One region of the Sphingomonas sp. ABOLE genome, then DNA from elsewhere that is predicted to be linked to it. Evidence: riboswitches for the same ligand, from Rfam matches in the RefSeq annotation. Region 1 holds a riboswitch; each other region holds the start of a gene.

The links. A riboswitch is a leader RNA that binds a small molecule or an ion and turns the genes downstream of it on or off. The one in region 1 is predicted to bind cobalamin.
Region 2: linked by a shared signal. The riboswitch ahead of cobT (nicotinate-nucleotide--dimethylbenzimidazole phosphoribosyltransferase) and the one ahead of CA234_RS17995 (TonB-dependent receptor) in region 1 are both predicted to bind cobalamin.
Region 3: linked by a shared signal. The riboswitch ahead of CA234_RS16195 (TonB-dependent receptor plug domain-containing protein) and the one ahead of CA234_RS17995 (TonB-dependent receptor) in region 1 are both predicted to bind cobalamin.

What each region holds. Positions count from the first base shown of each region.
Region 1 covers NZ_QQWY01000033.1:42,901-46,169, forward strand. The annotation lists gene CA234_RS17990 (bestrophin family ion channel) at 1-808, shown strand, start outside; cobalamin riboswitch at 846-1,043, shown strand; gene CA234_RS17995 (TonB-dependent receptor) at 1,144-2,994, shown strand; gene CA234_RS18000 (ABC transporter substrate-binding protein) at 2,991-3,269, shown strand, end outside.
Region 2 covers NZ_QQWY01000006.1:67,510-70,778, reverse strand. The annotation lists gene CA234_RS05545 (response regulator transcription factor) at 1-274, opposite strand, end outside; gene CA234_RS05540 (hypothetical protein) at 421-879, shown strand; cobalamin riboswitch at 936-1,136, shown strand; gene cobT (nicotinate-nucleotide--dimethylbenzimidazole phosphoribosyltransferase) at 1,290-2,306, shown strand; gene CA234_RS05530 (histidine phosphatase family protein) at 2,303-2,869, shown strand; gene cobS (adenosylcobinamide-GDP ribazoletransferase) at 2,866-3,269, shown strand, end outside.
Region 3 covers NZ_QQWY01000027.1:30,403-33,671, forward strand. The annotation lists gene CA234_RS16195 (TonB-dependent receptor plug domain-containing protein) at 1-1,483, opposite strand, end outside; cobalamin riboswitch at 1,660-1,881, opposite strand; gene CA234_RS16200 (c-type cytochrome) at 2,006-3,046, opposite strand; gene CA234_RS16205 (cytochrome c oxidase assembly protein) at 3,043-3,269, opposite strand, start outside.

The DNA of each region.
Region 1 (3,269 bases):
CGTCATCGTCACCATCGTCTATTTCGTGCTGCCGTTCCGCGCGCCGTCGTTGCCGCTGACGCTGTTCGGATCGGTGCTGGCGCTGTTCCTCGGCTTCCGCTCCAACTCCGCCTATCAGCGCTGGTGGGAAGGCCGCGGACTGTGGGGGCTGATGATCAACGCCAGCCGCAACCTGGCGCGGATGGCGCGCAACTACCTGCCCGACGGCGAGGCGGTGGATCTCAAGCGCACCATCGTGCTGCGCCAGGTCGCCTATGTGAATGCGCTGCGCTGCCAGCTGCGCCGCCAGCCGGCGGACCAGGAAGTGCTGCGCTTCCTCTCGCGGGGCGAGGCGGACTATGCGCTGGCCCGCACCAACATCGCCAACGGCATCGTCGACGGCACCGGCCGGCGGATCGAGATCGCGCGGTCGAAGGGCTGGATCAATCCGATGCAGCAGCATTCGATGGAAAGCGTGCTGATCGACATCGCCAATGCCCAGGGCGGCATGGAGCGGCTGAAGAACACGCCGCTGCCGATGCAATTCCGCTTCGTGCCGACTGCCTTCACCCATATCTTCTGCGTGCTGCTGCCGATCGGGCTGGTCGAGACGCTGGGCGTCGCCACGCCACTGGGCTCGACCATCGCCGGACTGATGTTCCTGGCGGTGCTCGCGATCGGCGACGACCTGGTCGACCCGTTCGCCAACACGGTGCACGACCTGCCGCTCAATGCGATGTGCCGCACGATCGAGATCGACCTGCTGCAATCGATCGGCGACCCCGCCCCCGAACCGGCAACACCCGACAAGGCCGGCGTGCTGTGGTGATGTCGCAGCGGCTTGCCGCCCTGCCCTGCTTGCCGCTAAAGGCCGCCGGGTAACGGGTGCCTTCCCCCGACGGGAGGGTGAAAAGGGAAGCCGGTCCAGAGTCCGGCGCTGCCCCCGCAACTGTAGCCGGTGAGCCGGCGCGCCAATCTGCCACTGGAGCCGCATGCTTCCGGGAAGGCGGCGTGCCTGCGACGACCCGGGAGCCAGGAGACCTGCCCGCTACGGTCGATTCCTTCACGCGGGCGGGGTGCACCGGGTGATCGGGGCTGAAATCCCCGTGTGAGCGACACCAAACCATGCGGGAGCATCGCGCTCCCCCATCTCGGGTGTCTGAAATGAACTTCTGCAAGCTTTCCCTGTTCGCCACCGCCGCGCTCGCGCCGCTCGTCGCCCATGCCGATCCCGACGACGACCGCATCGTCGTCGTCGCCAGCGGCGTCGCCCAGCGCGCCGACACCGTCGGGCGGTCGATCACCACCATCGACCGCGACGAGATCGAGCAGCGCCAGACCGTCGCGCTCTCGGACCTGCTCGCCACAACCCCGGGCGTCACCGCCGTGCGCAACGGCGGACTCGGCACCGCGACCGCGCTCAGCATCCGCGGCGCGCAGAGCGACCAGACGCTGGTGCTGATCGACGGCATTCGCGTGGCCGACCCCTCCGCCACCGGCGGGGCGTACAACTTCGCCAGCCTGCTCGCCGGATCGGTCGAGCGCGTCGAGGTGCTGCGCGGGCCCAATTCGGTGATCTGGGGCAGCCAGGCGATCGGCGGCGTGGTCAACGTCACCACGCTGCAGGGCGCGCAGGGGCTGCACGTGCGCGGCAATGCCGAGGGCGGGTCGTTCGGCACGTTCAACGGCAACGCGGCGATCGCCGGCGGCAACGACCGCATCACCGCCGGGCTGACCGCGGGCTATCTCACCACCGACGGCATTTCGGCGGCCGCGAACGGCAAGGAGGCGGACGGCTATCGCCAGGTCGGCGCGACCGGCAATGTCGAGGTGCAGCTGGCCCCCGGCCTCGCGCTCGACCTGCGCGGCTATTATGCCGACAGCAAGGTCGATCTCGACGGCTATGCCCCGCCAACCTACGCCTTTGGCGACACGGGCGAATATGCCAAGACCCAGGAGCTCTACGGCTATGCCGGGCTTAAGAATGAGGCGTTCGGCGGCAGGCTGCACAACCGGCTGGGCTTCACCCTCTCCGACATCCACCGCGACGGCTACAATGAAGATTCGTCGATCGCGTACCGGTATCGCGGCCGCGCCGAGCGCTACACCTATCAGGGCGACGCGACGCTGGCCGAGCAGCTCCGCCTGGTGTTCGGCGCCGAGCATGAGCAGAGCCGCATCCGCTATGACGAGGGCTTCGGCAGCGGGGGGCGCTACTCGGTGGGCATCACCAGCGTCTACGGCCAGGCGATCGTCACGCCGGTAGCACCCGTGACGCTGACCGGCGGCGTCCGCCACGACGACCACGATACCTTCGGCGGCCACTGGACCTGGAACGCCGATCTCGCCGTGCGCGCCACCGCCGGCACCGTGCTGCACGCGAGCTTCGGCGAAGGCTTCAAGGCGCCGACGCTCTACCAGCTCTACAGCGCCTATGGCGATCGCGCCCTCCGCCCCGAGACCACCAGGAGCTACGAAGCCGGCGTGCGCCAGACGCTGGCCGGCGGCAAAGTCGCGCTGGGCGCAACCTGGTTCCACCGCGATTCGGACAAGCAGATCGATTACAACTTCGACACCTCGACCTATTACAACCTCAACAAGACCCGCGCCCAGGGCGTGGAGCTCGAAGCGCTGCTCCAGCCGGTGCAGGCGCTGACGGTGCGGGCGAACGTGACGCACGTCTTCTCGGAGAATCGCAGCGCCGACTATCGCAGCAACGACCTGCCGCGCCGCCCGCGCGATACCGCCAATGTCTCGGCCGACTATCGCTTCCCCTTCGGGCTGGCGATCGGCGGCACGGTGACGATGGTGGGCGACAGCTTCAACGATGTCGGCAACCTGACCCCGATCGACGGCTATGCGCTGGCCGGCGTGCGGGCGGAGATGCCGGTGACGAAGCTGCTTTCGGTCTATGGCCGCGTCGATAATATCGGCGACGTGCGCTACCAGCAGATCACCGGCTACGGCACCTATGGCCGCGCTGCCTTTGGCGGCGTGCGGGTGCGCTTCCAGTGAGGTTCGGCGCCGCGCTGCTTGCCTGCCTGGGGCTCGCGGGCTGCGCGGCGCCGCCGTCCCAAGGCGGCGGGGGCATCGTCTCAATGAATCCCTGCGCCGACGCGACGCTGCTGGAACTGGTCCCGCCGTCGCGGATCGCCGCGATCAGCCATTATTCGCAAGCGCCCGACTCCACCTCGATCCCGCTCGACGTCGCCCGCCGCTTCCGCGGCAACAACGGCACCGCCGAGGAAGTGATCGGCCTCAAGCCCGATCTGGTGATCGCCAGCAGCTTC
Region 2 (3,269 bases), on a different contig from region 1:
CGACGACGCGGTCGGTCTCGCTGCCCTTAGCCGAGATGAAGATGATCGGCACCGAGCTCTTCTGGCGGATGGCACGGCACAGATCGATGCCGCTGGTGCCCGGCAGCATCACGTCGAGCAGCACCAGGTCCACCGGCCCCTGCTCCAGCGCCAGCCACATCTCCGGCGCCGACGAAGCGGGACGCACCGTATAGCCGTTTTCCTGGAGCGCGCGGGCGGTCAGCGTGCGAAGTTGCGGATCGTCCTCGACCAGGACGATCGTGGGAAGGCTCAGCGGGGGTTCACCTGCATACATCGCGAAGAAACCTAGGGACAGCGATCCGGAGGGTCAACGCCGCCCGGCCGCATTGCGGCGTGACGCGCGTCACGGGCAGTGCGTCTCGTCAGCGGTACAAGGCCCCATATCGTGGGGAAACTATCATGCAGATGCCGCGCCTCCAACGTTCCGTCCTGCCCGGTCGCGCGCGTGCGAATCGCGGCACCCTGGCGGCCATCGAACTCGAAGGCTTGAACCAGGATATGGCGCCCGCACGCGACGATCCGGCGTTCGGCCCGCGCCATCTGCTCGCGGCGCTCGACGGGCTGTCGGCAGCGGTGATCGAGGCGACGGGAAGCTGGGCCTTTCTCACTGCCGAGCGGATCCAGCTGATCGACGCCGCGCACAAGCTCGCGTGGCTGCTGGTTCGGGTGAACCGCAGCGAATCGATGGTCGCCCGCGCACCGGACCTCGCCGCCACGACGCGCGCCGTCGCGGCCGCTACCTATCGCCTGCGCGCCGTGCAGGAACTGGGCGACGGCGCCGATGCGATCCAGCCGCTGTTCGAATTGATCGTCCGCATCGACCAACTGCTGCCGCGCACTGCCCAGCTCTACCAATAATCACGCGCGGCGCTGGCATATCGCCGATAGCGGAGCTAGAGGAGCGGCGAAGGTTCTACCTTCGAACCCATGCCGGTGCCCGTTCGCGGGCGAGAAGGGAATGCGGTGCGGGCGCTTCGGCGCTCCAAGGCCGCAGCTGCCCCTGCAACTGTGAGCGGCGAGCGGCCGGGCAAAGGCCATTGGGAGCGATCCCGAGAAGGCGCCCGAACCGCGATGACCCGCAAGCCAGGAGACCTGCCGGCACGGGGTCGCTCACGCCTGGTCCAGGGTGCGGCCACGGCGCGGAATCCTCCGTTCGAGCGACGAGAATGTGCCGGGCACGCGACTGTGCGCCCGGTCGATTGTCATTGCAGGAACGAGGCGACGAACGTGTACATCAATGCTTCCCCCAAGCGCGGCGCAGGCGCGGCATGATCGATCTGTCGAGCGTCGCCGCGTTCGATCGCGCGCTGGCTTCGCTGCCTTCTCGCGACGCGGCTGCCGCGGATGCCGCGCGGCAACGCCAGCAGCAGCTCACCAAGCCGCCGGGCTCGCTGGGGCGGCTGGAGGACCTCGCGATCTTCCTCGCCGGTTGGCAGGGCCGTGCGCACCCCTCGATGGATGCGGCGCGGGCGGTGATCTTCGCCGGCAACCACGGCGTCGCCGCGCAGGGCGTCAGCGCCTTCCCCGCTGAAGTGACCACGCAAATGGTCGCCAATTTCGCGGCGGGCGGTGCCGCGATCAACGCACTGACCGGCGCGATCGGGATGCGGCTGGACGTGGTCGCACTCGACCTCGACCGCCCCACCTGCGACTTCACCACCGGCCCGGCGATGGACGAAGCCGATTGCCTTGACGCACTCCAGCAGGGCGCCGCGGTGGTAACTGCCGATACCGATCTGCTGCTGCTCGGCGAGATGGGCATCGCCAACTCGACGGCGGCCGCGGCGCTTTGCCTGCGCAGCTTCGGGGGCACGCCGGCGGATTGGGCCGGCCCCGGCACCGGCCTCGACGCGCACGGCGTCGGCCACAAGGGCGCGGTGATCGCCCGCGCGATCGAGGTCCATGCCGAGGCACTCCACACGCCCTTCGAGACGCTGCGGCGGCTGGGCGGTCGCGAACTGGCGGCGATTGCCGGCGCCGTCCTCGCCGCGCGCCATGCGGGGGTGCCGGTGCTGCTCGACGGCTTCATCTGCTGTGCATCGCTCGCGCCCTTGGCAGCGACGGCACCCGGCATCGTCGACCATTGCATCGCCGGCCATTGCTCAGCCGAACCCGGCCATGCACGGCTGCTCGCGCGGCTGGGGCTGGAGCCGCTGCTGCGGCTCGACATGCGGCTGGGCGAAGGCAGCGGCGCAGCGGTGGCCGCAGCGGTGCTGCGCTCGGCGCTGGCCGCGCACAACGGCATGGCGACCTTTGCCGAGGCAGGCGTCGCCGGCGGCGCATGAGCGGCATCGTCCTCCACCTGCTGCGCCACGGCATCACCGAGGCCGACGGCCGGCTGATCGGCCGCACCGACGCGCAGCCGCTCGCGGAGGGGGTCGACGCCTGCGTCGCGCGCGCAAACGGGCTGGCGGTGGACGCAGTGGTGAGCTCCGATCGCGCCCGCAGTGCGGTACCTGCAAGGCAGATCGCGGCCGCCCTGTCCCTTGAAGCCGGCGAAGACCCTCGCTGGCGCGAACTCGATTTCGGCGCATGGGACGGGCTGTCCTTCGACGCGATCGACGCCGAGGCACTCGCCGCATTCCAGGCGGAACCGGCGCGTCATGTGCCCCCCGGCGGCGAAACCTGGCCGGCACTTGTTGCGCGCGTCGGCGACGCGATCGATGCCATCGACCGCCCGACCCTTGTGGTAACCCATGGCGGTGCGATGCGGGCGGCGCTCGCCAGCCTGTGCACCTTCGACTTCCCCCACCTCTGGAACATCGCTTTGCCCCATGCCGCGCTGCTGAGCCTGCGCGTTTGGCCCGGCACCCCGCGCGTCGGCCAGATCATCGGACTCGTGACATGAGAGAATTCGTCCTCGCCCTCCAGTTCCTCACGCGCCTGCCGCTGCCCGCGGTTAAGGCGAACGACGCGACCTTCGCCCGATCGATGCGCTGGTTCCCTGCGGCCGGGCTGCTGGTCGGGCTGGTGCTGCTCGTCGCCCTGTTGCTAGGCAATTTGCTCGATCCCTGGACCGGCGCCCTGCTCGGCCTCTTCGCCTGGGTAAGCGTCACCGGCGCGCTCCATCTCGACGGGCTCGCCGACCTCGCCGATGCCCGCGGCGCGCTGCACAAGGGGGGCGAGCGGCTGCGCGAAGTGCTCGCCGACCCGCATGTGGGCAGCTTCGGGGTAGTGGCGATCGGGCTGCAGCTGCTTGCCAAGCTGGTGCTGCTCCACGCGCTGCTGGCCAGCCCCGGCTGGTGGAC
Region 3 (3,269 bases), on a different contig from region 1:
GGTTGGCGGTATCGATATCGATCAGATGATCGATGCGCCGGGCGAAGACCGTGCCCTGCCAGTGGAACAGGCCGCTCGCCAGTGTGCCGCCGATGCTGGCATTGGCGCTAAGGCTCTCCTCCGGCCTGAGGTTGGGGTTGCCGCGTTCGCAGCAGGGATCGATCTGGTAGAGCTGCGAGGCGCTGGGCAGCAGGAACGACGTGCCACCATTGGCCTGGACGAACAGATCGTCGCGCAATTCGATGCGGCCGGTGACGTTCCACACCGTCTTCCGCGATCCGCTGCCATCGTTGTAGCGCAGCCCGGCCGAGAGCCGCGCGCGACGCGAAAGGTCGTCGTTGGTGCGGATCTGGAAGGTGCCGGCATGGACGCGCTCCTCGGTCGCGGCGATCCGCAGCACGTCGTCGCGCCCGCTGAACTGCTGGAAATCATAGCCGATCAGGTAATCGAGCCCGCGATGCGGCCGCAGCTGGACCAGCGCGCTGCCGCCATAGTCCTTGAAGCCCCAGAAGGTGCCGGCGGGGTACACCACCACCGGCGCGCCACCACTCGGGGAGTTGCGGATCTGGACATAGGCGGTCTTCCAGTCGTGGAAATAGCCCTTGAGGAACAGCTGCACCACGTCGCTCCCCACATAATCGAGCCGGGCGCTGGCGATCTCCTCGTTGCGATCGTTGCGGCTTTCGCGGGTGCGGGTGGGGCTGAGATTGTCGAGCTTCGCCTCGGTGTGGATATATTGGAGGCTGAACCGCCAGTCGGGACCGAGATCGTAGCGATATTTGCCGCCGACGGACCACAGGTCGTAGCCGCGGGCACGATCGGTCGCGCTCGGTTCCATCCGGCTATAGGGCTGGTATCCGTCGGAGCGATTGTGGGAACCCCAGGCTACGAACTGGTGCTTGCCCGCCCCGCCGCGCACATAGCCGCCGAGGTTGGTGCCGGCAAAACTGTCGACGCTGGCGTCTACCTGCCCGCCGAAGCGGTCCGAGAAGTCGCGGGTGACGACGTTGATCACGCCCGCGGCAGCCTGTGTGCCGTAGAACAGGCTTTCGCCGCCCTTCAGCACCTCGACCCGCTCGATCATGCTGGCCGGCAGCGTGTCGTTGGGCGAGGTACCGCCATAGAGCCGGTTGTTGATGCGGATGCCGTCCACGGTCCACAAAACGTCCTGCGTCCGCGAGCCCTGCAGCGACACGTCGACATAGCTGAACGGCCCGCTGGCAGGCTGAACGTAGAGACCCGGCACGGTACGCAGCGCGGTCGCGACGTCGATCGCTCCGCTCTCCCGCAGCTGGGTTTCACTGCGCAGGGCCAGATCGCTGCCATAGCGGGCGCGCTGGCGCGGCAGCGTTTCCTCCAGGCTGGTGCCGGTGACGAGCAGCGCGTCGGCGTCATCCTCGGTCTGCGCGTGCACCGGCTGAAGCGAGGCAGCAGCGGCCAACGCAAAAGCGGCCGCAGAGCGAGAAACAATAAGGAACTTCATAGACATACCCCCGGCGTCGTCGACGTCGGGCGGAAGCGTGCCGTTCACGCGAACGGTCGGCGCACGGCGCCGGCCGGACGCCATGGGCGACCGGCGCACGTGACCGATGCGGCTCCCGCCGCTCGTTCGTCGCTCAGACGGAGTACACCGTGCCGCGGCCATCCCCTGGACCAAGGCAAGAGCGACCAGACGCCGGCAGGTCTCCTGGCTCACGGGTCGTCGCTCGACGCACGCCTTCCCAGGCCCTGAGGCCCAGTGGCTGCTTCCGTGGAAGGAAGCCCGTGCGTCTCGCTCACCGCTTACAGTTGCAGGGACAGCCTCGGATTCAGGCGGCATGCCGCCCTCACCGTGTTCCCTTTTAAGCCTCTCGTCGAGGCACCGGCGCGATCTGCGCTCGCGGCAAGAAACGCCGAAAGCGTCGCCTTGGTAGAGGCTCGCGGTCGACACCGCAAGGTGCCGGTCAGCCCGCCCCCCGCTGGGGTTTAGACCTTATCGCTTCCCCGCCCGCGGCGGCTCGCACCACTATTGCGGCCGCGCACCGAGATATGCCGCGAGCCGATCGACCATTTCCTCGGGTATGCGCCGCGCAATCACCGGCATCGTTGCCTGCGACTGGCGGGCATCCACCTGCTTGCCGTCGCCGCGCATCTGCCATAGCCGCGCGGCGAGATAGGCCGGTTTCTGCCCCGCCAGGACCGGATAGGGCTTGCCCGGCGCGTGGCAGCTCGCACAGGCGGGAAGCTGCCGGTTCGGCAGGCCGCGCGAAACGATGCGCTCGGCATCCGCATCGCGGACCTGCGGTGCCTCTCCCAGTCCCGGCAGTGCCGCAAACCGCCGCGCCAGCGCGGCCGCATCGGCATCGCTCAGCAACGCGGCGGCGTTGGCCATCACGCCGCTGAAGCGGTGCCCATCGCGATAGGCGCGCAGCGCCGCTTCGAGATAGGCCGGGTTCTGCCCGCCCAGCACAGGGATGTCGCCCTGCCCCCGCCCCCGTCCATCGGCACCGTGGCAGCCGGCACAGGCCTCGAACCGCGGCGCCCCCGCAATCCCGGCGATGCCGCCGGCCAGTCGCGCATAGTCGGCGGGTGTCATCGTCGGCAGGCGGCGGACGAAGGCGACCATGCGGCGGACCTCGTCCGGCCGGTCACGCGCCGGCCAGGCGGGCATGCCACTGAACTTCACGCCGTGATCGATGATCCAGAACAGCTCGCGGTCGCTCCATTGCTTCGCGGTGCGGGCAAGGTCGGGCGCGGGGGGCGTCGCCGCCTGGAACACCGCGCGCGGCCGCATGCCGGGGGCGCCGTGGCAGGCGGCGCAGCTCGCCGCGAAATGGCCGGCGGCGCTCACCAGCCCCTGGGGATCGGCCGCCGCCCGGGGGCTCTCCAGCGCGCTGCGGGTGCCGACCGAATTGCGCATCACCCAGTGCAGGAACCAGTTGGTGATCGGCCAATGCCCGCTCGACGCGGCGACGTTGATCGCGCCAGACCAGCCGACCGCGAGCGCCAGCGCGACGACGCCGGCCAACGCCAGCACCACGCGCTTCCAGGTGATCCGGATCATCATGCCCGCGCCTCCTGCCGCAACAGCGTGGCCAGCAGCGCCAGCCCGCCGACGAAATAGGCCGCACCACCGACGAGCAGCATCACCACGCCGGCAAGCTGCTGGTCGGCGAGCGGCGCCAGCCCCCAGGGCGCGGCATGCGCCATCGCCGGATAGAGCGGCCGCGGTGCCAGCCCGATCAGCGCACCAAGCAGCGTCATGTGCATCGAGGTGAGCAGCAACGCGC